3 regions of the Streptomyces sp. Inha503 genome follow, and region 2 is predicted to be linked to each of the others. Evidence: riboswitches for the same ligand, from Rfam matches in the RefSeq annotation. Region 2 holds a riboswitch; each other region holds the start of a gene.
What was found. Region 2 has a riboswitch for thiamine pyrophosphate ahead of thiO (glycine oxidase ThiO). Riboswitches for the same ligand answer to the same signal wherever they lie in the genome.

Region 1 (10,444 bases), 2.5 Mb from region 2:
GCCTGCGAGTCCGGGACCGTCCACCCCTGGGCGGTCAGCGCCTCCCACACCCGGCCCCGCTCGGTGACCAGCGCGTCCACCCGCTCCCGCAGCGCGTCCTCGCTGCGCAGCGAGGCCACCGCCGCGTCCTGGGCGAGCTGGCTGACGCCGAACGGCACCGCGGTCTTGCGCAGCGCCGCCGCCACCGGCTCATGGGCGATCGCGAAGCCGACCCGCAGCCCGGCCAGGCCGTACGCCTTGGAGAAGGTGCGCAGCACACACACATTCGGCCGGTCCCGGTAGAGATCGATCCCGTTGGGGACCCGTTCGTCCCGGATGAACTCGATGTACGCCTCGTCCAGCACCACCAGCACATCGGACGGCACCCGCTCCAGGAACCGCTCCAGCTGGGCCCGGCGGACCACGGTGCTGGTCGGGTTGTTGGGGTTACAGACGAAAATCAGCCGGGTGCGGTCGGTGATGGCGTCCGCCATTGCCTCCAGGTCGTGCTCCTCGGCGTCGTTCAGCGGGACGCGCACCGACGTCGCCCCGGCGATCTGAGTGATGATCGGATATGCCTCGAAGGACCGCCAGGCGTAGATCACCTCATCGCCCGGCCCCGCCGTGGACTGGACCAGCTGCTGGGCCACGCCGACCGAGCCGGTCCCGGTGGCCAGATGCTCCAGCGGTACGTCGAAGCGGCTCGCCAGCTCGGCGATCAGCGCGGTGCAGGCGAGGTCCGGGTAGCGGTTGAAGGAGGCGGCGGCGTTCGCGGCGGTCTCAAGCACCCCGGCCAGCGGCGGATAGGGGTTCTCGTTGGAGGAGAGCTTGAAGGCCAGGGGGCCGCCCGCGGCGGCCGGCCTGCCGGGCTTGTACGTCGGGATGCCGTCCAGCGCGGCGCGCAGCTTGGGGCTCTTCTCGGTCACCGACAGTCCTCCTCGACCCATCCTGTCTCGGGCCGTGGGCAGCGTTCGCACACGGCAATACTGCACACCTTATGAGGATTCCCCCGAATCGCGTACCCGCCGGGCGCCGCCGCGTATCCGCCTCCGGCGCCCGCGTACCCACCGGGGGGAGCGCCCCGCGTTTTCGCGCGCGCCGGTGGCGAGCGCCGTGGCGCGCATCACCCGTGCAGGTGAGTTGAGACCTCTTCGAGACATGTATCAATCACCAGGCGTGGATATGCCAGGGGCGATCAGAGGCCCCATGGAACCCCCAACTGGCTTCACTTCCAAGGGAATTGGGGAAAGCGCTCATGCAGAAACGTGCCTTCCGAATACCGATGGCGGAATCGCGCAACCCTCCCACCCGCGCCCTACTATCGGCTGGCCATGACAGCAGCAGGGAAGCACCAGGTGAGCCGGTCGGCCGGCCGCCGGTTAGGGCGGGCGGGCATCCGGGACGTGGCCGCCGCCGCCGGGGTCTCCATCACGACCGTCTCCGACGCGCTCAACGGCAAGGGCCGGCTCCCGGAGGCCACCCGCCGCCATGTCCGCGAGGTCGCCGAGCGGCTGGGCTATCGCCCGTCCGCAGCGGCCCGCACGCTCCGTACCGGCAAGTCCGGCCTCATCGGCCTGACCGTGACCACGTACGGGGATGAACCTTTCACCTTCACCGAGTTCGCCTACTTCGCCGAGATGGCGCGGGCCGCCACCTCCGCCGCGCTGGCGCGTGGCTACGCCCTCGTCATCCTCCCCGCCACCTCCCGCCACGACGTGTGGTCCAACGTCGCCCTCGACGGCACCGTGGTGATCGACCCCTCCGACCACGATCCGGTCGTCACCGAGCTCCTGCGCCAGGGCATCCCCGTCGTCAGCGACGGCCGCCCCGCCGGCGCCCTCCCCGTCACCGCCTGGGTCGACAACGACCACGAGGCGGCGGTGCTGGGGCTGCTCGACCATCTCGCCGAGGCCGGCGCCCGCCGGATCGGACTGCTCACCGGGACCTCCACGGACACCTACACCCGGCTGTCCACCACGGCGTACCTGCAATGGTGCGAACGGGTGGGACAGGATCCGGTCTATGAGGCGTACCCGGCCCACGACCCTTGTGCCGGTGCCGTCGCCGCCGACCGGCTGCTCGCGCGCCCGGACCGCCCCGACGCGGTCTACGGCCTCTTCGACCCCAACGGCACCGATCTGCTCGCCGCCGCCCGCCGCTACGGGCTGCGGGTCCCCGACGATCTGCTGCTGGTGTGCTGTAGCGAATCGACCGTCTACCGCACCACCGAACCGCCCATCACGACCCTCTCACTCAAACCTCGCCGGATCGGCACGGCGGTCGTCCAGTTGCTCATCGACGCCATCGAGGGCCTTGACACCGACCACCCCGTTGAGCAGGTCATACCCACCGAATTGATGGTGCGGACGTCCTCGCAGCGCCGTCCGCCGCGTACGACGGTCAGCGCTCCGCGCAGCCGCACTGGAGGCTGACCTGAGGGCGACTCAAGGATTACCCGAGGAGGACCTGAGGCCAATGGGCTTCCCCTACTGGGCCAATCCGGGATAAAAGTCCGACGAAGCAGGAGCGAGCAGCGATTGACGGCACCCTGGTGCGTCACAAGCCCTCACGGTCATTCCTATGATGGGCGGACGACACCGCGGACCGCCGTCGACCAGGCAAGGTCCACAAGGTGGCACGGCGGCGTGATGGTGGAGGGGTCGATGACTCAGGGGGCCGGTCTGGAAGCCACGGCAGGGACCACGGCTGCGATCCCTCCTGTGCTCGCGTACGGGGCGCACACCCCGCCCGGCATGGTCGCGCCCGGAGCCGTGCCGCCCGGGTCCGCGCCCGCCGCGCCGGGCACCGCGCCCGTGCCGCAGAGCGCGTCCGCGCCCGAGGGGCCCGCACCCGGCGCACCGGCTCCGGGCGCACCGGTGCCCGGCGCGCCCGCGCCGGACACGCCCACGCCGCTGCCCCTGCCCGCCGAGTACACCCCGACCGAGCGGCTCCCGGTCCTGGGCCCGGGGCACACCCTCAAGGACACCCAGCTCGTCCCGCCGCAGGACCGCCCCACCGTGGCGCTCACCCCGGTGCCCGAGCCCGAGGACGGCCCGCTGGCCCAGGACGAGGGCCCCGGCCCGCTGTACGTCGTGGGCGACGTCCACGGCTACCACGAGGAGCTGCGCGAGGCGCTCGCCGCCGAGGGCCTGATCGACGCCAAGGGCAACTGGTCTGCGGGGAACGCCCGGTTGTGGTTCCTCGGCGACTTCACCGACCGCGGCCCGGACGGCATCGGCGTCATCGACCTGGTCATGCAGCTCTCCGCCGAGGCCGCCGCCGCGGGCGGCTACTGCAAGGCGCTGATGGGCAATCATGAGCTGCTGCTGATCGGCGCCAAGCGGTTCGGCGACACGCCGGTCAACTCCGGTGCCGGAACGGCCTCCTTCCAGGCGGCCTGGCTGCTCAACGGCGGCCAGCGCAGCGATATGGAGCGGCTCGAGGACCACCACCTCCAGTGGATGTCCCGGCTGGACGCGATGGCGGAGGAGGACGGCCATCTGCTGGTCCACTCCGACACCACCGCCTATCTGGAGTACGGCGACTCGATCGAGGCCGTCAACGACACCGTCACCGAGACACTTCAGCGCAGCGACGCCGACGAGTGCTGGGACCTGTTCCGCAAATTCACCAAGCGGTTCGCCTTCCGCGACGAGGACGCCGGACCCACGGCGGCCCGCGAATTGCTCGACGCCTACGGCGGGGAGCGCATCGTCCACGGCCACAGCCCCATCCCGTATCTGCTCGGCGAAGTGGGTTCCGAGGATGGCGAGGACGGCGGCGCGCCCGCGGTCGAGGGCCCGCATGTCTACGCGGACAATCTCGCCGTGGCCATGGACGGCGGCATCACGATGGCCGGAAAACTGCTGGTCGTTCAACTTCCCCTGGCGAACTGAGGATTCAGCGGACGCTGTCCGGGGCAGATAGAGAGTTTCACCGGCGCGGGAGCAATTCGGGAAACTTGCTGTCACCCCGCGCCGGATCGGCTCTACCATCGGCTTATCCGTCGCAGGCTCTCCTCCGTTTCCGCCCGACTGCCCGGCGAAAGCCGGTCGTCACGGCCCTACGGAGCATCGGGGGATGCACCATGAAAAGCGCTCCGCACCTGCTGACCGAGGACCGCCCGGAGTTCGAGCGGGTTCTCGACGAGGCACTGCGCACCGCGGACCGGCGCCCGGACCTCAGCGGTATCGGGCAGCGGCTCACTGCCGAGCAGCTGCGCACGATGGCGCTCGGGGCATCGACCGCGATAGCGGCATGCGCGGCCGACGAGTACCAGACGTACCGCGAGACTCGCGCCAAACTGCGCGAGCCCGCCCCGCTCTTCCCGCTCGCCGGGGACGTGGGCGAGCGCGAGCAGCCGGACGGCACGGTGGGGCTCGCCGGCGCGATGCAGGACGCCGCGGGGGCGGGGCTCGTGGCCATGCTCGCGGTACTGGCCCCGGTGCTCGCCGGTACGGCCGCGATCATCTTCCTCATCGTCGGCTATGTCCTCAACGTCCTGGACCCGGCCCCGTCCATCGCCCAGCCGATGGTCACCGCGGGCTGGTTCTTCGCCGCGCTGACCGCCGCGGCCATCCTGATCGCCGCCGTCGGACTGCTCCTGACCGCGCTGCGCAACGGCTCCAGCGCGATCCGCGGCGAGGCGCGCAGCGAGCGGCTGGAGGAGGTGGACCGCGCGCGCGAGGTCTGGCGGGATGCCCTGCTGGAGCGCGGCATCCTGCCGTTCCTCCGCGAGGCCCTGGCCAACCCCTCGGCCCCGGCCCCCTCCGCGTACGTCCCGATCAACCCCGAGGCGGTCAGCCGCACCCCGCACCTCGGCTACAGCCGCCCCGGCTTCAGCACCGACGACGAGGGCCCCAAGGCCCGCCCCCGCTACAGCAGCCCGGACTACACCAGCCCCGACTACGGCGGACCGGAACACCAGCCGGACTAGCCCGGGGCGCGGGGCGCGGTCCGGACGCGGGGCGCGGGCACGGCTCCGGGTGCGAGTACTGCTCTGGGCGCGGGTACGGCTCCGGGTGCGGTCCGGGTGTGGGTGCGGGTCATCCCGGATGGCCGCGCGCGGCCGCCTCGGCAGCATGGCTGACCATGACTTCCTTGACCCGACGTACCTTCATGGGCGGTTGCGCGGCCGGGACGCTGCTGGCCATGGCCGGGAGCACCGGCGCCCGCGCGGCGACCAGGACCACCGCATCGACCATCGCGCCCGACGACGCCGCCCTCCAGGCCGCGATCAGCGATCTCACCCACCCGCCCGCCACCTCGGCCCAACTGCGCGTCGACCGCCGGGGAGACCGCTGGTACGGCACGGCGGGGGCGGCGGACATCACGAGCGGACGGGCCGTGTGCCCGGACGACCGGTTCCGCGCCGGCAGCGTCACCAAGGCGTTCGTGGCCACCGTGGTCCTTCAACTGTGGACCGAGCGCCGGGTGGAGCTCGACGCCCCCATCGGACGCTACCTCCCGGGCCTGCTTCCTTCCGCCTTCGCCCGCCGCATCACCGTGGCCCAGTTGCTGAACCACACCAGTGGGCTCCCCGACCACCGGGGAATTCCGGACGACAGCACCCCGGAAGCGGTCCTGCAACACCGATGGGACCGGTGGACACCGCGGGAGTGGGTCGAGACGGTGACGCACGATCCACTCAAGTTCGCCCCGGGCACCAAACAGGAGTACCGCGGCATCAACTATGTGCTGCTCGCCCTGCTCATCGAAAAGCTGACCGCCCGCCCCTACGGCCAGGAGATCCAGACCCGCGTCCTGCGTCCGCTGGGCCTGACCCGAACCCTGCTGCCGGGCCAGGACCCCCGCCTCCACGGCCCGCATGTGCACGGCTATCTACGGATGACCGACGGCTCACTGCGCGATGCCACCGTGTATAACCAGTCCTCCGCCTGGGGCGAAGGCGAGCTGGTCTCGACCGTCGACGACCTGTTCCGCTTCCAGCAGGCCCTGTCCTCCGGCGCGTTGCTGCCACCCCACGCCCTGGACAAGCTCTTCACCCTGCCCCCGGACTCCGTACGCATGCTGGACGGCGGCCCCGCCCGCTACAGCCTGGGCCTCCAGACGGCCACCGTGAACGGCGTGACGTTCTGGGGCAAGACCGGCGAAACCACCGGCTACCGCACCCGCATGTTCGCCACCCGCGATCTGAGCCTCCGCTTCGTCCTGTCCTACACCCCGACGCCACTGACCACACAGGAGGAGATGACCAACCGAGTCGTCGCCGCACTCACCACCTGAATCCACCCCCGCCCCCTCCAGACAAGCCACACCCGATGGGACGTTTCACGTGAAACATGGCGGAAGCCTCAGCCGGGTTAGCACTAATGGGCGGCTACACCACGACGTGAAAGGCCCTGCTCGGCCATGCGCGCCGGAGGAGCGGCGAGAGTCTCTTGAGACTGTGACTTCCAGTCCGGCTGGAGACGCGGGGCCCGAAGTCGCAAATCGAAGTTGCGGCTTCGGACCCGCCCCGCGGCATATCGCCTGGTTCAATCCCCAGGCGTTGTTGCCGGGATCCACCCGCGATCTCGGCCTGCGCGTCCGCGCCTCAGTCCGCGATCGGCAGATACACGCGGTTGCCCGCCTCCGCGAACTCCCTGGACTTCTGGGCCATACCGGCCTCCGCCTCCACCGCGTCCATCGCGCCGCCGTGTTCACGGCGGATGTCCTGAGAGATCTTCATCGAGCAGAACTTCGGCCCGCACATCGAGCAGAAGTGCGCCGTCTTGGCCGGCTCCGCCGGCAAGGTCTCGTCGTGGAAGGAGCGGGCGGTGTCCGGGTCGAGGGCCAGGTTGAACTGGTCCTCCCAGCGGAATTCGAAGCGCGCGTCGGAGAGCGCGTCGTCCCATGCCTGGGCGTCCGGATGGCCCTTGGCCAGGTCGGCCGCATGGGCGGCGATCTTGTAGGTGATCACGCCGGTCTTGACGTCCTCGCGGTCCGGCAGCCCCAGGTGCTCCTTGGGGGTGACGTAGCAGAGCATCGCCGTGCCCCACCAGGCGATCATCGCGGCGCCGATGCCCGAGGTGATGTGGTCATAGGCGGGGGCGATGTCGGTGGTGAGGGGGCCCAGGGTGTAGAAGGGGGCCTCCTCGCACACCTCCTGCTGGAGGTCGACGTTCTCCTTGATCTTGTGCATCGGGACATGACCCGGGCCCTCGATCATCGTCTGGACGCCGTGCTCCTTGGCGATGCGGTTGAGCTCGCCGAGGGTGCGCAACTCCGCGAACTGCGCCTCGTCGTTGGCGTCGGCGATCGATCCCGGGCGCAGTCCGTCGCCCAGCGAGTAGGTGACGTCGTACGCCGCGAGGATCTCGCACAGCTCCTCGAAGTGGGTGTAGAGGAAGGACTCCTGGTGGTGGGCGAGGCACCACGCCGCCATGATGGAGCCGCCGCGGGAGACGATGCCGGTCTTACGGCGGGCGGTCAGGGGGACGTACGGCAGCCGGACGCCGGCGTGGACGGTCATGTAGTCGACGCCCTGCTCGGCCTGCTCGATGACCGTGTCCTTGTAGATCTCCCAGGTCAGCTCCTCGGCCTTGCCGTCGACCTTCTCCAGCGCCTGATAGAGCGGCACGGTGCCGATGGGGACCGGGGAGTTGCGCAGCACCCATTCGCGGGTGGTGTGGATGTTGCGGCCGGTCGAGAGGTCCATGACCGTGTCGGCGCCCCAGCGGGTCGCCCAGGTCATCTTCTCGACCTCCTCCTCGATGGAGGAGGTGACGGCGGAGTTGCCGATGTTGGCGTTGACCTTCACCAGGAATCGCTTACCGATGATCATCGGCTCGATCTCCGGGTGGTTCACATTGGCCGGGAGGACGGCGCGGCCCGCCGCGATCTCCTCCCGGACCACGTCGGGGGAGACGTTCTCGCGGATCGCCACGTACTCCATCTCCGACGTGACCTCGCCCCGCCGCGCATAGGAGAGTTGGGTCACGGGGGCACCCGGGCGGCCGCGCCGCGGCTGGCGCGGACGGCCGGGGAAGACCGCGTCGAGGTTGCGCAGCCCCCCGCGGGGCGAGGTGTGCTTGAGCCCGTCGTCCTCGGGGCGGACGGGACGGCCCGCGTACTCCTCGGTGTCGCCGCGGGCGATGATCCAGTTCTGCCGCAGCGGCGCCAGGCCGCGGCGGACATCCGTCTCGATGGTGGGGTCGGTGTACGGGCCGGAGGTGTCGTACAGCGTCACATCCTGGCCGTTGGTGAGGTGCACGCGGCGGACCGGGACCTGGAGGTCCGGGCGCGAACCCGTGACATACCCCTTATGCCAGCCGAATTCGGCCGTCTCGGTGCGCGATGGTGCATCCTGCTGAGTCATGAGACCCACTCCCTACGCCGGCATTACCCGGTAACAGGTTCAGCGGTCGGCGCAGCTGTCAGCGTCAGCGCCCTCTCAGCCCGGTGCTCCGAGCTCCCGCGATTGCAAAGGTTCGTCACCACGCTAACGGTTTATCCACAGCGCTGAACAGGGGGCCCACATCTCTTGCGATGATGCGAGCGTGACCGCCATCCAGCAGGACCACCCGCCCGAGCAGCCCCACCCCTCCGATCAGGCGCATGGCCACGGCCACGGACATTCCCATGGCCACTCCCACGGCCATGGCCCCGCCACCCCTGTCTCCGCACGCCTCCGCAAGATCATCGCGGTGGTGCTCATTCCGTTCACCGTCGCCGTCGTGGCCGGTCTGATCGTGCTCTGGCCGGGTGGCACGCCCGACCACAAGGCGCACGGCCGGAGCGGTCTCGGCTTCGACCAGACGACCGTGGCCGGACGGGTGGTGAAGGTCGAGGAGGTGAACTGCGCCGATGTGAACGCCCAGCCGCAGGCGCCCACCGAGCCCGGCCAGGGCGGCGCCGCCCAGAACGGTGCCCCAGGGCAGAGCGGGAGCCCGGGGCAGGGCGGGAAGAAGAGCGTCTGCGAGAAGGCCACGATCGAGGTCACCTCGGGCAAGGACAAGGGCCGCACGTTCCCCGAAATCGTCCAGCCCAACGCCTCGCGCCACTTCAGCGCCGGGCAGGAGCTGAAGCTGGCGTACGCCCCCAAGGCGCCCAAGGAGCTCCAGTACTCCGTGTCCGACGTCGACCGGTCGATGCCGATGGCGCTGCTGGCGGGGCTGTTCGCGCTCGCGGTCGTGGCGGTGGGGCGGCTGCGCGGGGTGTTCGCGCTGGTGGCGCTGGCGATCAGCTTCGGGGTGCTGACGCTGTTCATCCTCCCGGCGATACTCCAGGGTTCCAATCCGCTGGTGGTCGCGGTCGTCGGAGGCAGCGCGATCATGCTTCTCGCGCTGTATATGTGCCATGGGCTGACGGCGCGTACATCGGTCGCGGTGCTCGGCACGCTGGTGTCACTGCTGCTGATCGGGGTGCTGGGCTCGCTGTTCATCGGCTGGGCGAGCCTGACCGGCAACACGGACGACCAGACCGGGCTGGTGCACGGCCTCTATCCGAACATCGAGATACGAGGGCTGCTGCTCGCGGGTGTGATCATCGGCTCGCTGGGCGTGCTGGACGATGTGACGGTCACCCAGACCTCGGCGGTGTGGGAGCTGAGGGAAGCGGACCCGACCACGTCCAGGCGCAAGCTCTACGGGGCGGCGATGCGGATCGGGCGGGACCACATCGCCTCCGTCGTGAATACCCTGGTGCTGGCGTACGCGGGCGCTTCGCTTCCGCTGCTGCTGCTGTTCTCCATCGCGGACAGCGGGGTCGGCACGGTCGCCACGAGCGAGATCGTCGCTGAGGAGATCGTACGGACGCTGGTGGGCAGCATCGGGCTCGTCGCCTCGGTGCCGGTGACCACCGCGCTGGCCGTGCTCGTGGTCTCCGCGGACCGCGCCCCGGCGGCGGACGGCGGCGCTGCGCGGTTGATCGGCGCGGGCGGCGCACAGGCGCCACAGAGGGCCCAGGCGTCCCCGGCGTCCCCGGCGCCACAGGCTGCCCAGTCGGCCCGGACCGGCCGGGGCGGACGCGGGCGGCGCCGCCGGGCGAAGGGGCACTGAGGCGATGGCACACTGCCCGGCGGCCCGGCCATGGCACAGCACCGGCCCTCGGCCCGCAGCGCGTCCGGCTCTCAGCCCGCGTACCGGTCCTCGGCCAGGATGCGGTGGAGTTCGGCATCGAGATCGCCGACCGGGTCACAGGCCGCCGGCTCCTGGCCGAAAGGCACCACCCGGTCCGTCCGATCGAGGAAGGCCACCAGCGGAGCGGCCCCGGCCCGGAACAGGGCCCGTTCACAACCCACTTGGAGTCTGATGAAGACGTCCGAAAGCCCCTCGGGGGAGGCGGGGGCGATCCGCACATCCCCCTCGCCGGTGGGTTTGCTCAACCCGTCCAGCAGCAGCTCTCGCGCGAAGGCCCAGCTCACCGGCGCGTCACCGGGCAAATGGAAGGTGATCTCGACGGCATAGGGGTCGCCGCTGTCGTAGGACAGCTCGACCGGGATCCGGAAGGAGAGATCCTGCGA
Region 2 (10,444 bases):
CCGACGCCGTGCCCGCGCCCGCGTCCAGGATCACCGGCACGGTGGCGCGCTCGGTGATCAGCTGGAAGTTGTGCGGGTTGCGGATGCCGAGCCCGGAGCCGATCGGGGAGCCGAGCGGCATGATCGCGGCGCAGCCGACGTCCTCCAGCTTCCGGGCCAGGATCGGATCGTCATTGGTGTACGGCAGAACCGTGAACCCGTCGTCCACCAGGATCTCGGCCGCGTCCAGCAGCTCGATCGGATCGGGGAGCAGGGTGCGCTCGTCGGCGACCACCTCCAGCTTGACCCAGTCCGTGCCCAGGGCCTCCCGGGCGAGGCGGGCGGTGAGCACGGCCTCACCGGCGGTGAAACACCCGGCGGTGTTGGGCAGCGGGCGGATCCCGTGCCGGTCGAGCACGGAGAGCACCGACCCCTGCACCGTGGGGTCGAGCCGCCGCATCGCGACGGTCGTCAGCTCGGTGCCGGAGGCCAGCAGCGAGCGCTCCAGGATGTCCAGGCTGGGTGCGCCGCCCGTGCCCATGATCAGCCGGGAGCCGAAGTCGGTCCCGGCGATGGTCAGCGGGTCGGGCGTGGCGAGCGTCGCGTGGTCGGCGGCGTGGTCGGCGGCGCGGTCGGCGGCGCCGTGGGCCGTCGTGGCGTCGGGGGCGGTGGTGACGGCGGCCGGGGTGGCCTGGGTGGTCGCGGTGGCCGGGGTGGTCGTGGTGGGAGCCATGGTTGGGATCAGCCTCCTTGGACCGCGGTGAGGACCTCGACGCGATCACCGTCGCCGAGCGAGGTCGCGGACCACTGGGTGCGCGGGACGACCGTCTCGTTGACGGCGGCGGCGACACCCGAGGGTGCCTGGGTGAGGGTCGCGACGAGCCGGTCGAGCGTGGTGCCCTCGGGCACTTCGCGAGGCTCGCCGTTGACGGAGACGGTCATGTGTGCTGCTCCTGTGCTGGGGAGTGCGCGGCGCCGGGGGCACCGGGAGAGGGAGTCGCCGAGGGAGCCGTGAAGCGCCGCGGGCTGAACGGCCGGGCCTCCGGGGGGAGTTCTCCGCTGGTGAGGGCTTCGGCCATGACATCGCCGGTGATCGGGGTGAGAAGCACGCCGTTGCGGAAGTGGCCGCTGGCCACCAACAGCCCCGGCAGCGCGGTCGGGCCGAGCATCGGGGCGTTGTCGGGGGAGCCGGGGCGCAGCCCGGCGGACGTCTCCACCAGCGGCAGTTCGGTGATGCCGGGTACCACCTCATGGGCGTCCCGCAGCAGTTCGTACACCCCGCCCGCGGTGACCGTGGTGTCCCAGCCCAGCTCCTCGCTGGTCGCGCCGATGACCAACTCGCCGTTCTCGCGAGGCACCAGGTAGACCGGCGCGCCGCGCACCACGGCCCGTACGGTCCGGGAGAGGAACGGCGCGTACCGCTCGGGCACCGACAGCCGCACCACCTGCCCCTTGACGGGCCGTACGGGCGGCAGGACGTCCTCGGGAACGCCCGCGAGCCGTCCGCTGAGGCTGCCCGCGGCCAGTGCGGTCCGCTCGGCGGCCAGGCGCGTGCCCCCGGTCAGCTCGACCCCGATGGCGCGGTCGCCGTCCAGCAGCAGCCGTTCCGCGCGGTCGCGGTGGAAGGCGACCCCGGCCCGCTCGCACGCGGTGAGCAGCGCCGCGGTCAGCCGCCGTGGATCCACCTGGTGGTCACCGGCGACACGCAGCCCGCCGTGTACGCCCGGCGCGAGCATCGGCTCCAGACGACGGCATTCACGCCCCGACAGCCACTCGGACTCCAGCCCGAGCCCCTGCTGGAAGGTGTGGAGCTCGCGCAGATGGGCGCGGTCGTCGGCGTCGAACGCGACGGCGAGCGTGCCGCACGCACGGTGGCCCACGTCCTGGCCACCGGCCTCCTCGAGCTCGGCCACGAAGTCCGGATAGCGGCGTGCGGAGGCCATGTTGAGGCCGAGCAGGGTCTGCTCGCCGTAGTGCAGTTCGGTGACGGCCGCCAGCATCCCGGCCGCGACCCAGGCGGCTCCGCCGCCGGGCGCGGGGTCGACGAGCGCGGTGCGCAGCCCGCGCTGGGCCGCCCGCCAGGCCGTGACCAGCCCGATAATGCCGCCGCCGATGACGAGGGCGTCGTAGCGTCCGCCGGGTGGCGACCCGCCTGATGTACGAGGTCCGTGACCGTGACCGTGGTCGTGACTGTGGTCGTGACGGTGACCTGGTGCGTGCGTGGACACGCTGCCCCTCCCTTCGCCGGCATGACCCGGATCAGGTTCGTACGGTCGGAGGCCGTCCCAGCCTCCCTCTCAGCCCGGTCCGCCCGGGCTCCCGCGAGTGCTCTGTCCCGCCACCCTAGTACGTGCCCCGAATAGCCCGAAAGACCGGCCGTACACCAGGAAGCCCAACCCCGGCGGCTCCCCATTCAGCCCCGGCGGTTCCCATTCCAGCCCCTCCGGCGCTTGAGGAGCGGGGTCCGGGGCGGAGCCCCGGCGGGGGCCGAGGGGGCGGAGCCCCCTCGTTTCGGGAAGGGGCGGGGTGGGGGCTCACCGCCGAAGGCGCCCACAACCCGCACCCCGCCCCCGACCCCCGCCCAACCCTCGCCCACCCCCCTCCGACCCCCCGCTCTGTGTCCGACCTCTCGTAAGCCGCTCTCCAGTCCGCCCCACCAGCCGCAATACAGTGATCGTGTGAGCGATGAGACGACGACGAAGCCGTCCTCGAACGGCGCCGGTCAGCGCGTGGTGATCGTCGGCGCGGGCATGGCGGGGGTGCAAACCGCCGTCGCGCTGCGCGAGCACGGCTGGACCGGGGAGATCGTCCTGCTGGGCGCGGAGCCCCACCAGCCCTACGACCGCCCCCCGCTGTCCAAGGCCGTACTGCTCGGAAAGGCCGAGGGCTCGACGCTCGACGTGGACTTCGCCGGGCTCGGCATCGGGCTGCGGCTCGGCGTCGAGGTCACCGGCCTGCGCCCGGACAAGCGACAGGTCGAGACCGCGACCGTCCAGCTCCCGTATGACGTCCTGGTGATCGCCACCGGCGCCGAGCCGATCCCGCTGCCGGGCAGCCTGCCGGCCAGTCTGCCCGGCAGCGAACGAGAGCCCGGCGTCCATCTGCTGCGCACCCTGGACGACGCCCAACGGCTGCGCCCGGTACTCGCCCGGCAGCGCGAGATCGCGGTCGTCGGGGCGGGCTGGATCGGCGCGGAGTTCGCCACCGCGGCGCGCGAGGCGGGCTGCGCCGTGACCGTCGTCGAGGCCGCCGACCGGCCGCTGGCGGGCGCGCTCCCGGCCGAGGTCGCGGCCCCCATGGCGGCCTGGTACGAGGACTACGGCGCCCGGCTGGTCACGGGCGCCCGAGTGGCCTCCGTCGACGAGAGCGGGCTGCTGCTCGGCGACGGCACCCGGCTGCGCGCGGGCGCGGTGGTCGTCGGGATCGGGGCCCGGCCCGCCACGGACTGGCTCGCGGGCTCGGGCGTGGAGCTGGCCGAGGACCGGTCCGTCGCCGCCGACGACCGGCTGCGCGCCTCCGCGCCGGACGTCTACGCGGTCGGCGACTGCGCCTCCTTCCCGTCCGCCCGCTACGGAACGCGACTGCTGGTGCACCACTGGGACAACGCGCTCCAGGGCCCGCGCACCGTCGCCGCCAATGTGGTGGGGAGCCGGACGGCCGCTCACTTCCCCGGTGTGGTGTACGACCCGGTGCCGTACTTCTGGTCCGAGCAGTTCGGGCGCTTCGTGCAGTACGCCGGGCACCACTCGGAGGCCGACGAGCTGGTCTGGCGCGGCGATCCGGCCGGTGCCGCCTGGTCGGTGTGCTGGCTGCGCGAGGGCGCCCTGGTCGCCCTGCTGGCCGTCGGCCGTCCGCGCGATCTGGCCCAGGGGCGCAAGCTGATCGAGCGCGGCGCCCGGCTGGACCGGACGCGGGCCGAGGACCCCTCGGTGCCGCTGAAGTCGGCCGTCCTCTGACCGGCGGGCCGACCGCCGATCGGCCGTCGGCCGGGGCGCCCGGGGCGGGCCGGGCGCCCCGTGCGGCGGACGCCCGGCTACCCACTGTCAGTCCCAGATGGCAGGCTTGTTCCGTGACCGAGATTGACGCAAAGATCGATGCTCTCGTCCCCGCCTGGCTCACCCTCCCCGACGTCGCCGAACGGCTGGGGGTCGAGGTGACGCGCGTCCGGCAGCTGGTCAAGGAGGGCCAGCTGATCGCCGTGCGCCGTGGCGAGAACAGGGTCCTTCAGGTGCCCGAGGAGTTCATCGGTGACGGAAAGGTCGTCAAGGGCCTCGTGGGGACCTTGACGCTTCTGAAGGACGACGGCTTCAGCGACGAAGAGATGCTGGAGTGGCTCTTCACCCCCGACCCAAGCCTGCCCGGCACCCCGGCGCGGGCGCTGAGCGAGAATCGCGGTACGGAAGTGAAGCGGCGCGCCCAGGCCCTCGCCGTCTGAACGCCGTCTGAACACCAACTGACGCCTTCAGCGCCCAGCCTTCCGTGGCTTTTCGCACCTGACCGCACCCTGATCGCACCTGGCGTACGGGCCGCGATCCACTCACGGCCCGTACGCCGCCCGACCCTCCGGGGGGACCCATGTCCACCGCCGCCACCGCCACCACCACCGCTCGCGAGCGGCTGGCCGACGCCCGCCTCTATCTGTGCACCGACGCCCGGAAGCGCCAGGGCGATCTGCCGGAGTTCCTGGACGCCGTCCTGGGGGCGGGGGTGGACATCGTCCAGCTCCGGGACAAGGAGATGGAGGCGGCCGAGGAGCTGGAGCGCCTCCAGGTCTTCGCGGACGCCTGCCGACGGCACGGCAAGCTGCTGGCCGTCAACGACCGGGCCGACATCGCGCATGCCATCGGCTCGGATGTGCTCCATCTGGGCCAGGGCGACCTCCCGGTGGCCGCGGCGCGCGCGATCCTCGGCGAGGACGTGCTGATCGGGCGCTCCACCCACGCGGAGGCGGAGGTGGACGCGGCGGCCGTCCAGCCCGGTGTGGACTATTTCTGCACCGGCCCCTGCTGGCCCACCCCCACCAAGCCGGGCCGCCCCGCCCCGGGGCTGTCCCTGGTGCGTTACGCCGCCGCGCTGGGCACGGAGCGTCCGTGGTTCGCCATCGGCGGAATCGACGCCTCCAACCTGGACCAGGTCCTGGAGGCGGGCGCCCGCCGCATCGTCGTGGTCCGGGCCATCACGGCCGCCGACGACCCGGCGGGGGCGACGGCCGAACTGGCGAAGCGGGTCCGCATGGCGGCCTGACCGGGACGCGATCCGACCGGGGCGCGGCCCGCCCCGCGGCCCGGCCCGGCTTTTCACCTGGGCTTCACCCACCTTTCATCCGGCCCGGCCCGCCCGCCGGTCGAAGGCGTACGGAACTGTCCGCACTGCGGACAGAAAGCTGGCAAAACCCCCATATCTCCGAGGCCGGGTGGGCGTAGCCGAGCCGGGTCGATAGCCTGCACATATGGCCCTAGGCACCGCTTCCACCAGGACCGATCGCGCCCGAACCGTGCGCGATCTGCTCGCGTCGGGCGAGCAGTCGTATTCCTTCGAATTCTTCGCCCCCAAAACGGCGAAGGGCGAGCAGACGCTGTGGAACGCCATCCGCAGGCTGGAAGCCGTCTCGCCCACCTTCGTCTCCGTGACCTACGGAGCCGGCGGTTCCTCCCGCGAGGGCACCGTGCGTGCCACCGAGCGCATCGCGACGGACACCACGCTCACCCCCGTCGCCCATCTGACCGCGGTCAATCACTCCCGGGCCGAGCTGCGCAACATCATCGGGCAGTACGCCGGCGCCGGGATCCGGAACATGCTGGCCCTGCGCGGCGACCCGCCGGGCGACCCCATGGGGGAGTGGATCCAACACCCCGACGGTCTCACCTACGCCGCCGATCTGGTCCAGCTGATCAAGGAGTCCGGCGACTTCTGTGTCGGCGTGGCCGCGTTCCCCGAGATGCACCCCCGCTCGACGGACTGGGACACCGACATCCGTCACTTCATCGACAAGTGCCGCGCGGGCGCCGACTTCGCCATCACGCAGATGTTCTTCTACCCCGAGGACTATCTGCGGCTGCGCGACCGGGTCGCCGCAGCGGGCTGTACGACGCCGATCATCCCTGAGATCATGCCGGTCACGAACGTCAAGCAGATCGAGCGGTTCGCGCAGCTCAGCAATGCGGCGTTCCCGCCCGAACTGGCTGAGCGGATCCTGGCGGTGAAGGACGACCCGGCGGCTGTACGCTCGATCGGGATCGACTACGCCACGAAGCTGTGCGCGCGGTTGATGGCCGAGGAGATCCCCGGGCTGCACTTCATTACCCTGAACCACTCCACGGCGACGCTGGAAATCTACGAGAATCTGGGACTGCATCAGCGGTCCTGACGACGGCAGCCGACGGGCGGCCGCATTGAGAGGGGCGGGCATGGGCTGGACGGTCCTCTACATCGCTTTCGGCGTCGTCGCGCTATGGCTGCTGGGAGAGGTCCTCCTTCAGTACAAGGCGCGGCTCCGCTGGCGGCTGTTGGCCTTCGTCGGCTTCCTGGGCGTGGTCCTCGGTGTGCTGATCCCGTCGGTTCCGGTGATCGGTGCGGGCGCGATCGCCTTCGCCGTCGGCCAGACGTATGTGACCCTCTCCTTCCGCCGCGGTTTCGCCGCGGGCTGGGCCCTGAGCGGCGGGCTGCCGGGGCTGCTCGGGCGCGAGGGGAGGAGCGTCTGGCCGGACGACGCGGACAAGGAGCCGATCCTCGAGGTCTCCGACCTGGAGGCGGTCCCGGCGGCGCGGCCGGAGCCGCCCGCGTACCAGCCGGAGCCGCCCACCTACCAGCCGCAGCCGATGCCCGACGACACCGGCGAGTACGGCGTCTACGAGGAGCCGTCCCCCTTCACCCCGGCCTCGGGCGCGTACAGCGAGGCGACGGCGGACGGCTACAGCGCGTACGAGACGTACGGCGGCTACGGCGCGCAGCAGGACCACAGCCAGGGGCAGGGCCACAACTACGGCCAGGACGTCTACGCGGACCAGATGGGCCAGGCCGGGCAGTACGGCTATGGGAACGAGGCGTACGCGGCGTACGGCCAGGACCCGTACGGCGGCGCCCAGCCCCAGGCCCAGCCCTACGACCAGCAGCCTTACGACCAGCAGGGGTACGGCCAGCAGCAGTACGCCGACCAGTACGCGGCCTACGGCCAGCAGGATCCGTACGGCGGGACCTACGGCGGCGGCGACCACTGGGCGGCCGAGGCCGGCTACCCCTCGCCGGACCCGGCGTACGACGTGACGCAGTCCGGCGGGCCCTGGGTGCCGCAGCAGCGCGAGGGCGACGCCCCGCCCCCGGCGGACCAGCAGGCGTACCCGTACCAGCAGCAGGGCCAGAACCAGGGCTACCCCCAGGGCTTCGACGAGCAGTACCGCTACTGAGCTCGGCCGACAGGTGGGTGCCGCTCCCGGAAGCGGCACCCACCCGTGCGTCCCCGGGGCCCACGCTGCTGGTTTCCCGGGCCCGCGCTACGGCTGGGACGCGCCGCCCAAGCGCGCGTTACGGCTGGGACGCGCCACCCGAGTCCGCGCTACGGCTGGGACGCGCCGCTCTGGCCCGCGTTACTGGGAGCCGCGCCAGTCCCCGCCCTCGACGATCAGCCCGGCCACCAGCGCGCCCGACATCCCCGCGTGGGCGAGCCCGCCGCCCGGATGGGCCCAGCCGCCCGCCAGATACAGACCCGGTATCCGGGTGGCATTGGCGGGCCGCAGAAACGCGCCGTCCGCCCCGGCGAGCACCGGGCCCGGAACGCCGCCGCCCCGGGCGCCCGTCTCCGCCGCGGTGTCGGCGGGGGTGCGGACCTCATGCCACAGCAGCCGCCCCCGCAAGTCCGGTATCGCGGCCTCGGCGGCCGTGATCAGCCGCTGGGCGTCCCGCTCCGCCGCCGCGCCGTCCGTCCAGTCCACCGGGCCGTGCGGGGCGACGACGGCGGTAAGGGTGACGGCCTCGTGCTCCGCGTCCGGGCGCACCGTGGGGTCGTCCGGACGCAGCACGGTCACCGTGGGGCGGGGGCAGGGCTCGCGGAGCCCCTGGCCGTCGCCGAAGACGGCGGCCAACTCCGCGTCGCGGTCCGGGGCGTGGACCACGGTGCGGTGTGCGGTGTCCTCGGGGCGGGCTCCGCGCAGCGCCAGAAAGACGGTCAGCCGCCCCGGGGCGCCGCCGCCCGCGCCCGGCTCCGGCCGCACGTCCCCCTCCCGCCAGGGCCGCTGCCCGCCGAGCAGTGGGGGAAGCAGCGCGGGGTCGATGCCCGAGACCACCGCGTCGGCCTCCGCGACGGTGCCGTCGGCCAGCTCCACACCCGCCGCACGGCCGTCCTTCTCCACGATGCCGGTGACCTCGGCATCGAAGTGGAATTCCACTTTCCGCTGACGGCAGCGCTCGTGGAGGGCGTCGGCGAGCGCCCGCATCCCCCCGCGCACGTACCAGGTGCCGAATGTCTGCTCGACGTAGGGCAGCACGGTGGCCGCGGCGGGGGCTGATCGCGGGTCCAGGCCGTGCGCCAGCGCATGGCTCTCCAGGAGGGCCACGGCGCGCGGATCCCCCAGCTCACGGCGGGCCACCTCGGCGAGCGTGGGCGGCCCGGCGGTGCCGCCCCGGCGGAACAGCCCGCCGAGCCGGCCGCGCCGCACCGGGGCGGCCGGATAGGGGTCGCGGCCCAGAACCCGCCAGTCGGCGCGCAGCGGCTCCTCCAGGAGCGGCCTGCGGGTGGCGTCCCACACCTCGCGCGCCCGGTTGACGAGATCGCTCCAGCGCTCGCCCGCGCCCGCGCCGAAGGCGCCGTCCAGCGCCCGGAGCACCCCGGCCCGCGAGGCGTTGGGCAGCCGGACGTCCGTGCCGTCCGCGAAGAGGTGCCGGCTCGCCGGGTCGACCTGGACGAGCTCCACGCTCTGCTCCAGGGTCTGCTTGCCGGTCTTCACGAACAGATCCCGGTGGACGGCGGGCAGATGCAGCAGCCCCGGGCCCGTGTCGAAGCGGAAGCCGTCCCGCTCGAAGCGGCCGACCCCGCCGCCATGGGTGCGCCCGCGCTCGTACACCACCACCCGGTGGCCCGCCACGGCCAGCCGGGCGGCCGCCGCCATGGCGCCCATCCCGGAGCCGATCACCACAATCCGTGCCATGACCGCGACTTTATCCGCCCCCACCGACAGCCGGGTCACCGTGCCTGGGGACGAACGCGCAGAGCTGAGTACGCGTACTCAGCCGGGGAGATGAGTAGCCGCGCGGATGGGCCGCCACCTGCGCGGACGGGAGAGTGGAGCACACGGAAGGGCACGCGCCGCACCGCCGGCACGGGGCGGCGGAACGGCGCGGGCCCGGACGAAAGGTGGGAGTCACCGGGAGTCTCCGGACCAGGAGCCTCCAACGGGGGAAGTACGGGGGAGTTACGGGGGGAGGCGCTGTTCCGGTCAGGCCGACGAAAGTCGATCTGCCGGAACAGCGCCTTCTGCTTTCACCCCGAGGCCACGGTCCCGCCGACGCGGCCCTGCAACAGCCGTGACAGCGCCGCGTGCACATCCTCCAGCGACCGCTCCGGCTGATAGGACTGCCAGTCCAGCGCGGCCACCAGCACCATCCCGAACAGCGCCGAGGCCGTCAGCGGGATGTCGATGTCCTCGCTGAGCTCATGCGCGGCCACCCCGGCCCGCAGCTCGGCCTCGATCACCGCTATGGCCCGCTGCCGGACCATCATCAAGGTGGACTGCCAGGCGCGGTTGGTGCGCCACAGCTCGGCCACGTACAGCTGGGTCAGCGACGGATAGCGGGAGATGAAGTCCAGCCCGGCCCGGACCATGGCGTCCAGCGCGTCCACATGGCTGCCGCCGCGCTCGGCGTTCTCGTCGGCGGCGGTCTGGAGCGAGGCGGTCAGCAACTCGATGCCGTGCCGCAGCAGCTCCTCGAAGAGCACGGTCTTGCTGGCGAAGTTGTAGTACACCGTGCCCTTGGCCACCCCGGCCCGCTCGGCGATCTCGTCCACGGTGGTGGAGGAGAAGCCCTGTTCGGCGATGAGGGTGACCGCTGCCTCGAAGAGTTTCTGCCGGGTGGCCTGGCGGCGCGTGCTGCTGCTGTCCATGGCGCCGATTCTGCCCGTTGTCGATGTTATCCCGCTCACAGGCTCAGTTCCGGGTGCAGCCGGTCCACCGTCCACACCTGCCGGCGCCGCGCCGACCACGCGGTGAGCGCCAGGGCGGCCGCGGTGAAACCGAGGAGCACTCCGCAGGCCAGCCACACCGGTCCGAGCCCGCCGCCGGTGATCAGCCGGCGCAACCCGTCCACCACGTAGGTCATCGGCAGGAAGGGGTGGATGGCGTTGAAGAAGCGCGGACTGGTCTGCACCGGATAGGTGCCGCCCGCCGAGGTCAATTGGAGCATCAGCAGGGCCAGTACCAGGATCCGGCCGGCCGGTCCGAAGCGGGCGTTCAGCCACTGCACGATCGCCGCGAAA
Region 3 (10,444 bases), 4.5 Mb from region 2:
GGGCGCCCTGCCGAAGATCATCGAGGGTCGCGTCACCGGCTTCTTCAAGGAGAACGTGCTGGTGGACCAGCCGTTCGCCAAGGACAACAAGAAGTCCGTCCAGAAGGTCCTGGACGAGGCCGGTGTCTCGCTCAAGCGCTTCGCCCGTTTCCGCGTCGGCGTCTGAGCCGAGCAGCGAATGACCGGCGACCCCGATAGGGTCGTAGGCAGCCAACCGTCGACCGGTCGGCCGCAGATGTGACGAGGAGGCCATTGCCGCAGAGGTCGTAACAGGACCCGTCCGGCAGTGGCCTTCTTCGTATGTGCACGAGGAGATCTCCAATGAATCACGGCGCGGACGCCAAACAGGCCGCCGATGACAAGAGGGCGCACGGCGCGGCCCCACACGGTCGCTTCCTGCTGAAGCTGTCCGGCGAGGCGTTCGCCGGAGGCGGGGGACTCGGTGTCGACCCCGATGTCGTGCACGCCATCGCCCGCGAGGTCGCCGCCGTGGTCAGGGACGGTGCCGAAATCGCCATCGTCATCGGCGGCGGCAACTTCTTCCGCGGTGCCGAGCTTCAGCAGCGCGGTATGGACCGGGCCCGCTCGGACTACATGGGCATGCTCGGAACCGTCATGAACTGTCTCGCCCTCCAGGACTTCCTGGAAAAGGAGGGCATCGACTCCCGCGTCCAGACCGCCATCACCATGGGCCAGGTCGCGGAGCCGTACATTCCGCTGCGTGCGGTGCGCCATCTGGAGAAGGGGCGTGTGGTCATCTTCGGCGCGGGTATGGGTATGCCGTACTTCTCCACGGACACCACCGCGGCCCAGCGAGCGCTGGAGATCGACGCGCAGGCCCTGCTCATGGGCAAGAACGGCGTGGACGGGGTCTATGACTCCGACCCCGCCCGCAACCCCGACGCGGTGAAGTTCGACGCCCTGGAGTACGGCGAGGTGATCACTCGGGACCTCAAGGTCGCGGATGCCACCGCGATCACGCTCTGCCGGGACAACAAGCTGCCCATCCTCGTCTTCGAGCTCCTGGCCGAAGGAAACATCGCGCGTGCGGTGAAGGGTGAGAAGATCGGCACGCTGGTGAGCGACCAGGGCTCCCGGGCCTGACGGCTCGAACGGGGGATGGACAACGGCCTGCCGGTCGGACACCGTGCAGGAGAAGACGCACGCAGGGGCGAGGCTCTGCTTACTGATAACACCAGGAGCAAGTGGTGATCGAAGAGATCCTCCTCGAGGCCGAGGAGAAGATGGAGAAGGCCGTTGTGGTCGCCAAGGAGGACTTCGCCGCGATCCGCACCGGGCGTGCGCACCCGGCGATGTTCAACAAGATCGTGGCGGACTACTACGGTGCGCTGACGCCGATCAATCAGCTGGCGTCGTTCTCGGTGCCGGAGCCGCGGATGGCCGTGGTCACGCCGTTCGACAAGACCGCGCTCCGCAATATCGAGCAGGCGATCCGGGACTCCGATCTGGGCGTCAACCCGAGCAATGACGGCAACATCATCCGTGTGGTGTTCCCCGAGCTCACCGAGCAGCGCCGTAAGGAGTTCATCAAGGTCGCCAAGGGCAAGGGCGAGGACGCGAAGATCTCGATCCGCAGCGTCCGCCGCAAGGCCAAGGAGTCCATCGACAAGCTGATCAAGGACGGCGAGGTCGGCGAGGACGAGGGGCGCCGCGCGGAGAAGGAGCTCGACGACACCACGGCGAAGTATGTCGCGCAGGTGGATGAGCTGCTCAAGCACAAGGAAGCCGAGCTGCTCGAGGTCTGATGAACGACTCTTCCTGGGGGGCCCCACCAAGCGCCGGACTCCGGGGACCTGGCCGCCAGGGCACCTCCCCTGGCTATGGCTGGGAGGTGCCCACTTCTTCGGCGGGTCCCGCGCACGAGGTGGGTGAGGCGGCGCAAACTCGCCCCATGCCCACCGTGCCCCACGCAGGCGGCGACTCCGGCGAGGCCGCCGACCGTGACCGGGGGGCCGCTCGGCTGAGCGGCCCCCTCTTCCGCGACGAGCGGGAGCCGCAGCCCGGTCCCCGGCAGCCCGCCGGGCGCCGGCCGACGCCCCCCGAGCCCGCGCCCGACCCGGCCTCCGCCGACGGCGCGCCCGGCACCGGACAGGGCAAGAAGAGCGCGGGCCGGAACCTGCGGGCCGCGATAGGGGTGGGCATCGGCCTCGGTGTGATCATCTTGGCCTCGCTCTTCATCTACAAGCCCGTGTTCGTGGGCGTGGTGGCGGTCGCGGTGGTGGTCGGGCTCTGGGAGCTGACCTCGCGTCTGGCCGAGCGCAAGGACATCCGGGTCCCCCTGGTGCCGCTCGCCGTCGGCGGGGTCGCCATGGTCGTTGCCGGCTATGTGCGCGGTGCCCAGGGCGCGGTGGTGGCGGTCGCCCTCACGGCGCTCGCGGTGCTGGTCTGGCGGATGACCGAGCCGCCCGACAACTACCTCAGGGACGTCACCGCGGGCGTCTTCGCCGCCTTCTACGTGCCGTTTCTGGCCACTTTCGTGGCGCTGATGCTTGACACCGACGACGGCCCGTGGCGGGTCCTGACCTTCCTGCTGCTGACCGTGGTCAGCGACACCGGGGCGTACGCGGTGGGCTGGCGCTTCGGCAAGCATCCGCTGGCCCCGCGCATCAGCCCCGGCAAGACCCGCGAGGGGCTGCTGGGCGCGGTGGCCTTCGCGATGGTCGCGGGCGCGCTGTGCATGCAGTACCTCATCGACGACGGCGTCTGGTGGCAGGGCCTGCTGCTCGGCCTCGCCGCCGCGGTCAGCGCGACCCTCGGCGACCTCGGCGAGTCCATGATCAAGCGCGACCTCGGCATCAAGGACATGGGCAAGCTGCTGCCCGGCCATGGCGGGATCATGGACCGGCTCGACTCGCTGCTGCCCACCGCGCCGGTGGTGTGGCTGCTGCTGGTGATCTTCGTGGGCGGCGGCTGACCGCGCCCGCCCACGGGCCCCGCGCCACTCCCGGCGCGGGGCCCTTCGTACGTCTGCGACACTGGGAAAACCATGCCTAAGCCCGGAGAACTCACCTTCGTCGCGCCGCGTGGGGCCAAGAAGCCCCCGCGGCATCTTGCCGACCTCACGCCCGCCGAGCGCCGGGAGGCCGTCGCCGCCCTCGGGGAGAAGCCCTTCCGGGCAGGTCAGGTGTCGCGTCACTACTTCGCGCGCTATGCCGACGACCCCGCTCAGTGGACCGACATCCCGGCCGCCGCGCGCGAGAAGCTGGCCGCCGGGCTGCTGCCGGACCTGATGAGCGTGGTGCGGCACATCAGCTGTGACGACGACACCACGCGCAAGACGCTGTGGCGGCTGTTCGACGGCACGCTCGTGGAGTCCGTCCTGATGCGCTACCCGGACCGGGTCACCATGTGCATCAGCTCACAGGCGGGCTGCGGGATGAACTGCCCGTTCTGCGCCACCGGGCAGGCGGGGCTGGACCGGAATCTGTCCACCGCCGAGATCGTGCACCAGATCGTCGACGGGATGCGGGCCCTCCGCGACGGGGAGATCCCCGGTGGCCCGGCCCGGCTGTCCAACATCGTCTTCATGGGCATGGGCGAGCCGCTGGCCAACTACAACCGCGTCGTCGGCGCCATCCGCCGGCTCACCGACCCCGAGCCCGACGGGCTCGGCCTGTCGCAGCGCGGTATCACCGTCTCCACCGTCGGCCTCGTACCGGCGATGCTGCGGTTCGCGGACGAGGGCTTCAAGTGCCGGCTCGCGGTGTCGCTGCACGCCCCCGACGATGAGCTGCGCGACACCCTCGTGCCGGTCAACACCCGCTGGAAGGTGCGCGAGGTCCTGGACGCCGCGTGGGAGTACGCGGAGAAGTCCGGCCGCCGGATCTCCATCGAGTACGCGCTGATCAAGGACATCAACGACCAGGCGTGGCGCGCCGATCTGCTCGGCCGGCTGCTCAAGAGCCACCGGGTGCATGTGAACCTCATCCCGCTCAACCCGACGCCGGGCTCCAAGTGGACGGCGTCCCGGCCCGAGGACGAGAAGGCGTTCGTGGCGGCCCTGGAGGCCCATGGGGTGCCGGTGACGGTCCGGGACACCCGGGGCCAGGAGATCGACGGGGCCTGCGGGCAGCTGGCGGCTTCGGAACGCTGAGCACCGGCTGATACGGTGCCTGGCATCGTCGCATCATGCGGTCGTCATAGAAGCGAACATCCGTACAAGTGAACATTCCGACAGGGGAGCGCTCAGAGCGCTGAGAGTGCGGCACGGCCGCAGACCCTCGGACCTGATCCGGGTCATACCGGCGTAGGGAGTCAGCATCACCATGAACAGTCAGCTTCGGCGTGCCATCTCGGCCGCCCTCCTCGGCTCAGTGGCCCTGGGCGCGCTCGTCGGCTGCGGCGAGGACACCAAGAGCGGCTCGGACTCCAAGACGGTCACCCTGGTCACGCATGACTCGTTCGCGGCCTCCAAGGCGGTCCTCAAGGAGTTCACCAAGGAGACCGGCTACAAGGTGCGCGTGCAGGCCGGAGGCGACGCCGGAGCCGCCGTCAACCAGGCGATCCTGTCCAAGGGCCACCCCCAGGGCGATGTGTTCTTCGGTGTCGACAACACGCTCCTCTCCCGCGCGCTCGACAACGACCTGTTCACCGCCTACACGGCGAAGGGGCTCGACAAGGTCCCGGCGGCCCTTCAGCTCGACCGGGCCGAGCACCGCGTCACTCCCGTCGACTTCGGCGACATCTGCGTCAACTACGACCGGAAGTACTTCGCCGACAAGAAGCTGACGCCGCCCCGGACGCTGGACGATCTGACCAGGCCCGCCTACAAGAACCTCCTGGTCACCGAGAACGCGGCCACCTCGTCCCCCGGTCTCGGCTTCCTCCTCGCCACGGCCGCGAAGTACGGCGACGACGGTTGGAAGGGCTACTGGAAGAAGCTGCGTGCCAACGGCGTCGAGGTCGTCGACGGCTGGGAGCAGGCGTATTACGACCGGTTCTCCGGTTCTGCGGGCGGCGGCAAGGGCGACCGGCCGCTCGTCGTCTCCTACGCCTCCAGCCCGCCCGCCGAGGTGGCCGACGCCAAGAGCAAGCCCGCGGAGGCCCCCACCGGGGTGGCGACGGGCACCTGCTTCCGGCAGGTGGAGTTCGCCGGGCTGCTGAACGGCGCGGGCAACACCAAGGGCGGCAAGGCGCTGCTGGACTTCCTGCTGAGCAAGCGGTTCCAGGAGGACGTCCCGCTGAACATGTACGTCAACCCGGCGCGCGAGGACGCCAAGCTGCCGGAGCTGTTCACCCGATACGGGGTCAGGATCGGCGACTCGGCCACCCTGACGCCGCAGAAGATCGCCAAGAACCGTGAGCCGTGGGTCAAGACATGGTCCTCGCTGGTCCTGTAGAGCCCCGCGAGAACCGTAAGAAGGCCGACGGCCACCGTAAGGCCGATACGGGCGAGGGCGGCGGCCGTCGTGCGATCGCCCTCCGGCTCGCCCTGATGGCGGTGCCGCTCGCCTTCTTCGCGGTCTTCTTCGCCTATCCCGTGGCCGCCATCGTCACCCGGGGGCTGCGCGTCGGCGGGCGGTGGCGGTTCGGCCGGATCGCCGAGGTGGTGACCGATCCGGCGACGCTGGACGTCCTGTGGTTCACCTGCTGGCAGGCGGTCGCGTCAACCGCCCTCACGCTCGCGGTGGCGCTGCCCGGCGCGTATGTCTTCGCCCGCTTCGACTTCCCCGGCAAGGGGCTGCTGCGGGCCGTGGTGACCGTGCCGTTCGTCCTGCCGACCGTCGTCGCCGGATCGGCCTTCCTGGCACTGCTCGGCCGGGGCGGGCTGCTGGACGAGCTGTGGGGGGTGCGGCTGGACACCTCCGTCTGGGCGATCCTCCTGGCCCACGTCTTCTTCAACTACGCGGTCGTCGTCAGGACCGTGGGCGGGCTGTGGGCCCAGCTCGACCCGCGCCAGGAGGAGGCCGCGCGGGTACTCGGCGCGAGCCGGCTGTCGTCCTGGCGCCGGGTGACGCTGCCCGCCCTGGCCCCGGCCGTGGCCGCGGCCGCGCTGATGGTCTTCCTGTTCACCTTCACCTCCTTCGGCGTGATCCAGATCCTCGGCGGCCCCCGCTACGCCACCCTGGAGGTGGCGATCTACCGGGAGACCGCGCAACTGCTCGACCTCCCCACGGCCGCGGTGCTGACCCTCGTCCAGTTCGCCGCTGTCGCCGCCGTATTGGCCCTGCACGCGTGGACCGTAAGGCGCCGCGAGAGCGCCCTGCGGCTCGTCGACCCGGGCCGCACCGCGCACCGCCCGAAGGGCCCGGCCCAGTGGGCGCTGCTGTGGGGCGTGCTGGCGGTGGTCGCGCTGCTGATCGTGACACCGCTCGCGGTGCTGGTGGAGCGCTCGCTGAACGGACCGGACGGCTACGGGTTCACCTACTACGAGGCGCTGCGGTCGGCCGCGGACAGCGGGGGCACCTTCTTCGTGGCTCCCATGGAGGCCGTCGGGAACTCCCTGTGGTACGCGGCGGTCGCCACCGTCTTCGCCCTCGTCGTGGGCGGTCTCGCCGCCGCGGCGCTCACCCGTAAGGCGGGCAGGCTGGTGCGGGGCTTCGACGCGCTGCTGATGCTGCCGCTGGGCACCTCGGCCATCACCGTGGGGTTCGGCTTCCTGATCGCCCTGGACGAGCCCCCGCTGGATCTGCGCGCCTCCTGGGTCCTGGTGCCGCTCGCCCAGGCCCTGGTGGGCGTGCCCTTCGTCGTACGGACCATGCTGCCGGTGCTGCGGGCGGTGGACCACCGGCTCCGGGAGGCGGCGGCCGTGCTCGGGGCGTCCCCGTGGCGGGTCTGGCGGGAGGTGGACCTGCCGCTGGTCGGACGGGCCGTGGCGGTCGCGGCGGGCTTCGCTTTCGCCGTATCCCTGGGCGAGTTCGGGGCGACCGTCTTCATCGCGCGCCCCGACCATCCGACCCTCCCGGTGGCCATCGCCCGCTTCCTGGGCCGGGCCGGACAGCTCACCTACGGGCAGGCGATGGCCCTGAGCACGATCCTGATGCTGGTCTGCGCCGGATCGCTGCTGGCGCTCGAGCGCATCCGCACCGACCGTTCCGGGGAGTTCTGAATGACGCTGCTGCGACTGGACGAGGTGACCGTAAGGTTCGGCCGGCACGACGCGCTGGCCTCCGTGGACCTGGAGGTCGCCGAGCACGAGACGGTCTCTGTGCTGGGGCCGAGCGGAAGCGGCAAGTCCACCATGCTGCGCGTGGTGGCCGGGCTGCGGCGCCCCGACACCGGCCGGGTCTGGCTCGCCGGACGCGACCAGAGCGGGGTGCCCACGCACCGGCGCGGTGTGGGGCTGATGTTCCAGGACCACCAGCTGTTCCCGCAGCGGGACGTGGGCGGCAACGTCGCCTTCGGGCTGCGGATGCGCAAGGTGGGCCGCGCGGAGGCGGATCGCCGGGTCGCCGAACTGCTGGAGCTGGTGGGGCTGCCGGGCGCCGAGCGCCGCCCCGTCGACTCGCTCTCCGGCGGTGAGCAGCAGCGGGTGGCGCTCGCCCGCGCGCTTGCCCCGCGACCCAAGCTGCTGATGCTGGACGAGCCACTGGGCCAGCTCGACCGGGGGCTGCGGGAGCGGCTGGTGGTGGAGCTGCGCGAGCTCTTCGAACGGCTGGGCACCACCGTCCTCGCGGTCACCCACGACCAGGGGGAGGCGTTCGCGCTCGCGGACCGGGTGGTGGTGATGGAGAACGGCCGGATTGCCCAGACTGGCACGCCGCTGGAGGTGTGGCAGCGGCCCGCCACCGAGTTCGTCGCCCGGTTCCTCGGCTTCGACAATGTGGTCGAGACGATCGTGCACGGCGAGGTCGCCGACACCGTATGGGGCAAGCTGCCCGTGCCGCCCGGCTCCCGGCCGGGCCCCGGCAGGCTGCTGGTCCGCCCCGCCGGGGTGCGGCTGACGGACCCCGAGGAGGGGCTGGCGTGCACCGTGGCGGCGCGCACCTTCCGCGGCGACCATGTGGCGCTCATCCTGCGGCTGTCGGACCCGGCCGCGCCGCGTCTGGAGGCGTCCTGCGCCCTGCGGGACGCCCCGGAGGCGGGGGCCCGGGTCGGGGCGGTCATCGACCCGGCCGACGTGGTGCTCCTGGACCCCGAGCCCTGACACCGGGCCCCCTGGTCTCCGCTGGTACGCCTCGCCTGGTACTCAGCGCTTCCTCGGCGCCGGTTCAGCCCAGCATCGACAGCAGCGCCTCGGGTGCCTCGTCCACCGAGTCCACCAGAGCGATACGGGCCTTCATGGACCGTCCCTCCGCGAGCGCCTCGAGCAGCGGCCAGGTCGGCAGCCGCCGGGTCCAGTGGTCCCGGTCCACCAGCACCATCGGGGTCGGCTCACCGCGCGACTCGTAGTAGTTCGGCGTCGCGTTGTCGAAGATCTCCTGGACGGTCCCGGCGGCGCCGGGCAGGAAGACCACGCCCGCGGTCGAGCGCGCCAGCAGCCCGTCCTCACGGGTGGCGTTGGCGAAGTACTTGGCGATGTGCGAGGCGAACGCGTTCGGCGGCTCATGCCCGTAGAACCAGGTGGGGATGCCGACCGACGCCCCGCCGTCCGGCCAGCGCTCGCGAACCGCGAAGGCGGCCTCGGCCCAGTCCCCGATGGACGGCCGGAAGGAGGGCGTCTTGCCGAGCAGTTCGAGCGCCTCGTCCAGCACCGCGTCCTCGTGCGGGGCCGCGTAGGCGCCGAGGTTCGCGGCCTCCATCGCGCCCGGCCCGCCGCCCGTCGCGACCGTGAGGCCGGTCCGCGCCAGGGCCCGGCCGAGCCGTGCGGCGCCCGCGAATCCGTCGGAGCCGCGCTCCAGCGCGTGACCGCCCATGACGCCCACCACCCGCGTCCCGACGAGGAATTCGTCGAGCGCGTCGGAGACCGCGTCGTCGTGGATGGAGCGCAGCATCGAGGCGAAGATGTCGCCGTCGGTCTTGGTCCGCTGGAACCAGGCGTAGGCGAGCGCGTCCGGCGTCCGCACGTAACCGTGTTCGGTGAGGCCCTCGAAGAGCTCCGCGGGGGAGTAGAGGGTGCCGCGATACGGGTCGAACGGCAGATCCGGCACCGGCGGGAACACCAGCGCGCCCCCGGCCCGGACCTTCGCCGCCGCCTCGGTCTCCATCGGGCAGCCGAGGAAGACGGACTCGCTGGTGTCGGTGGAGAGGAGCGCGGCCGTACGGCCTGTCAGGTCCACGGACTGGACCCGGAACCCGGCCAGGGTGCCGCGGGCGACGACCTGGTCGAACTCCTCGATGGACTCTATTTCCCGGTCTGGTTCCTGCACGCCGACATGCTAATCACACCGGAGGTAGGGGGCTGTGGATTGTGGCGATCGTGACCGGGCCGCTTCGCCGCACAATCCCGGCATGAACACCGACACCCGGGAATTTCAGCGGTGGAACGGCATCGCCGTGAGATGCGCCACCACCCACACCAGCGGCACCAGGAGCGCCAGCAGCGCCGTCGCGCGCAGCGCGGCCGCCCCGCGGAGCAGCCGGGCCGGGGCGCCGAGGCGGACGAGGGCGGCCGTCGTGCGCTCGCGCGCGCTCCTCGCTTCCACGACCGTGGTCAGGGTCGTGGCAGCGGCGCACAGGGCGACCAGGGCCGCGCCCAGACCGGTGAGCGGGCCGAAGGCATGGGCGCCGGACGGCCCGGAGGCCCTTCCATACAGTTCGAGGACGGTGAATCCGGCGGTGGCCAGGGCACACAGCGCGCCGACCGGGCGTCCGATCAGCCCGGCCTCCTGCTGGAGCATCCGCCCGGCCAGCAGCCGCAGCACGCCCGGCCGGCCGACGGCCAGCAGCCTGCCGCACAGATGGGTGAGGCCGGGTCCGGCCAGCACCAGCCCGAGCGCCGCCAGCGCCCAACCGCCCACCACACCGGGCGGGTTGCCGCCGAGCCGGCCGGGCACGGCGAGCAGGGCGTCGGGGAGCGGGGGTGCGTCACCGCTCGCGTACGCCTGGAGGGCGAGTCCGGCCGCGGTCAGGGCGATGCCCCAGGGAAGTCCGGAGGCGGCCCGGTGGGGCCGGGGCGCGACCGGCCCCGTCACAACGGTGGCCCGGACTGGGGCCACCGGGCGGCGGGCGCCCCGTGGTCCGCGGACCGGCTGGTGCACCGCCCTCGGCTGCCGGGGCCACAGCCCGGCCGCACACGCCGCGCCCACCACCACGGGGACGACGGCGAGCAGCGTGACCGTACCGGCCAAGGGCAGCGACCGGTCGCCGCCGAGCTGCCGACCGGCCGTCCCGCTTCCGGCCCAGTCCAGCCAGGAGCCGAGATCGCCGCGCAGATGCAGGAAGACCAGCAGCGCCAGCACTCCGCCGAGCGCACAGGCGGCCGCCATCGAGACCGCCGCGAGCAGCGCCGCCCGGGCCGGACCGACTCCGGCCGCCGCGAAACCGGGGCCAGGGCCGGTGCTGGGGTCGGCGCGGCCCACGGCGATGGCCAGCTGGACGGTCG

Region 1: it holds a riboswitch for thiamine pyrophosphate, as region 2 does, so the genes downstream of both, thiC (phosphomethylpyrimidine synthase ThiC) here and thiO (glycine oxidase ThiO) in region 2, are expected to answer to the same signal.
Region 3: it holds a riboswitch for thiamine pyrophosphate, as region 2 does, so the genes downstream of both, ACJX2R_RS35935 (thiamine ABC transporter substrate binding subunit) here and thiO (glycine oxidase ThiO) in region 2, are expected to answer to the same signal.

Annotation. Positions count from the first base shown of each region.
Region 1 is NZ_CP178360.1:6,383,062-6,393,505, forward strand. It holds gene hisC (histidinol-phosphate transaminase) at 1-905, opposite strand, end outside; gene ACJX2R_RS26345 (LacI family DNA-binding transcriptional regulator) at 1,311-2,411, shown strand; gene ACJX2R_RS26350 (metallophosphoesterase) at 2,643-3,875, shown strand; gene ACJX2R_RS26355 (hypothetical protein) at 4,067-4,915, shown strand; gene ACJX2R_RS26360 (serine hydrolase domain-containing protein) at 5,071-6,225, shown strand; gene thiC (phosphomethylpyrimidine synthase ThiC) at 6,536-8,299, opposite strand; TPP riboswitch at 8,292-8,409, opposite strand; gene ACJX2R_RS26370 (YibE/F family protein) at 8,481-9,980, shown strand; gene ACJX2R_RS26375 (SsgA family sporulation/cell division regulator) at 10,052-10,444, opposite strand, start outside.
Region 2 is NZ_CP178360.1:3,925,945-3,936,388, reverse strand. It holds gene ACJX2R_RS16240 (thiazole synthase) at 1-520, opposite strand, end outside; gene thiS (sulfur carrier protein ThiS) at 721-921, opposite strand; gene thiO (glycine oxidase ThiO) at 918-2,093, opposite strand; TPP riboswitch at 2,199-2,312, opposite strand; gene ACJX2R_RS16225 (NAD(P)/FAD-dependent oxidoreductase) at 2,730-3,935, shown strand; gene ACJX2R_RS16220 (Rv2175c family DNA-binding protein) at 4,049-4,414, shown strand; gene thiE (thiamine phosphate synthase) at 4,555-5,223, shown strand; gene metF (methylenetetrahydrofolate reductase [NAD(P)H]) at 5,429-6,346, shown strand; gene ACJX2R_RS16205 (hypothetical protein) at 6,387-7,382, shown strand; gene ACJX2R_RS16200 (phytoene desaturase family protein) at 7,563-9,119, opposite strand; gene ACJX2R_RS16195 (TetR/AcrR family transcriptional regulator) at 9,452-10,072, opposite strand; gene ACJX2R_RS16190 (YhgE/Pip family protein) at 10,108-10,444, opposite strand, start outside.
Region 3 is NZ_CP178360.1:8,430,892-8,441,335, forward strand. It holds gene tsf (translation elongation factor Ts) at 1-166, shown strand, start outside; gene pyrH (UMP kinase) at 322-1,104, shown strand; gene frr (ribosome recycling factor) at 1,209-1,766, shown strand; gene ACJX2R_RS35925 (phosphatidate cytidylyltransferase) at 1,766-2,935, shown strand; gene rlmN (23S rRNA (adenine(2503)-C(2))-methyltransferase RlmN) at 3,008-4,114, shown strand; TPP riboswitch at 4,187-4,291, shown strand; gene ACJX2R_RS35935 (thiamine ABC transporter substrate binding subunit) at 4,287-5,360, shown strand; gene ACJX2R_RS35940 (ABC transporter permease) at 5,456-7,069, shown strand; gene ACJX2R_RS35945 (ABC transporter ATP-binding protein) at 7,070-8,107, shown strand; gene ACJX2R_RS35950 (LOG family protein) at 8,172-9,269, opposite strand; gene ACJX2R_RS35955 (hypothetical protein) at 9,375-10,444, opposite strand, start outside.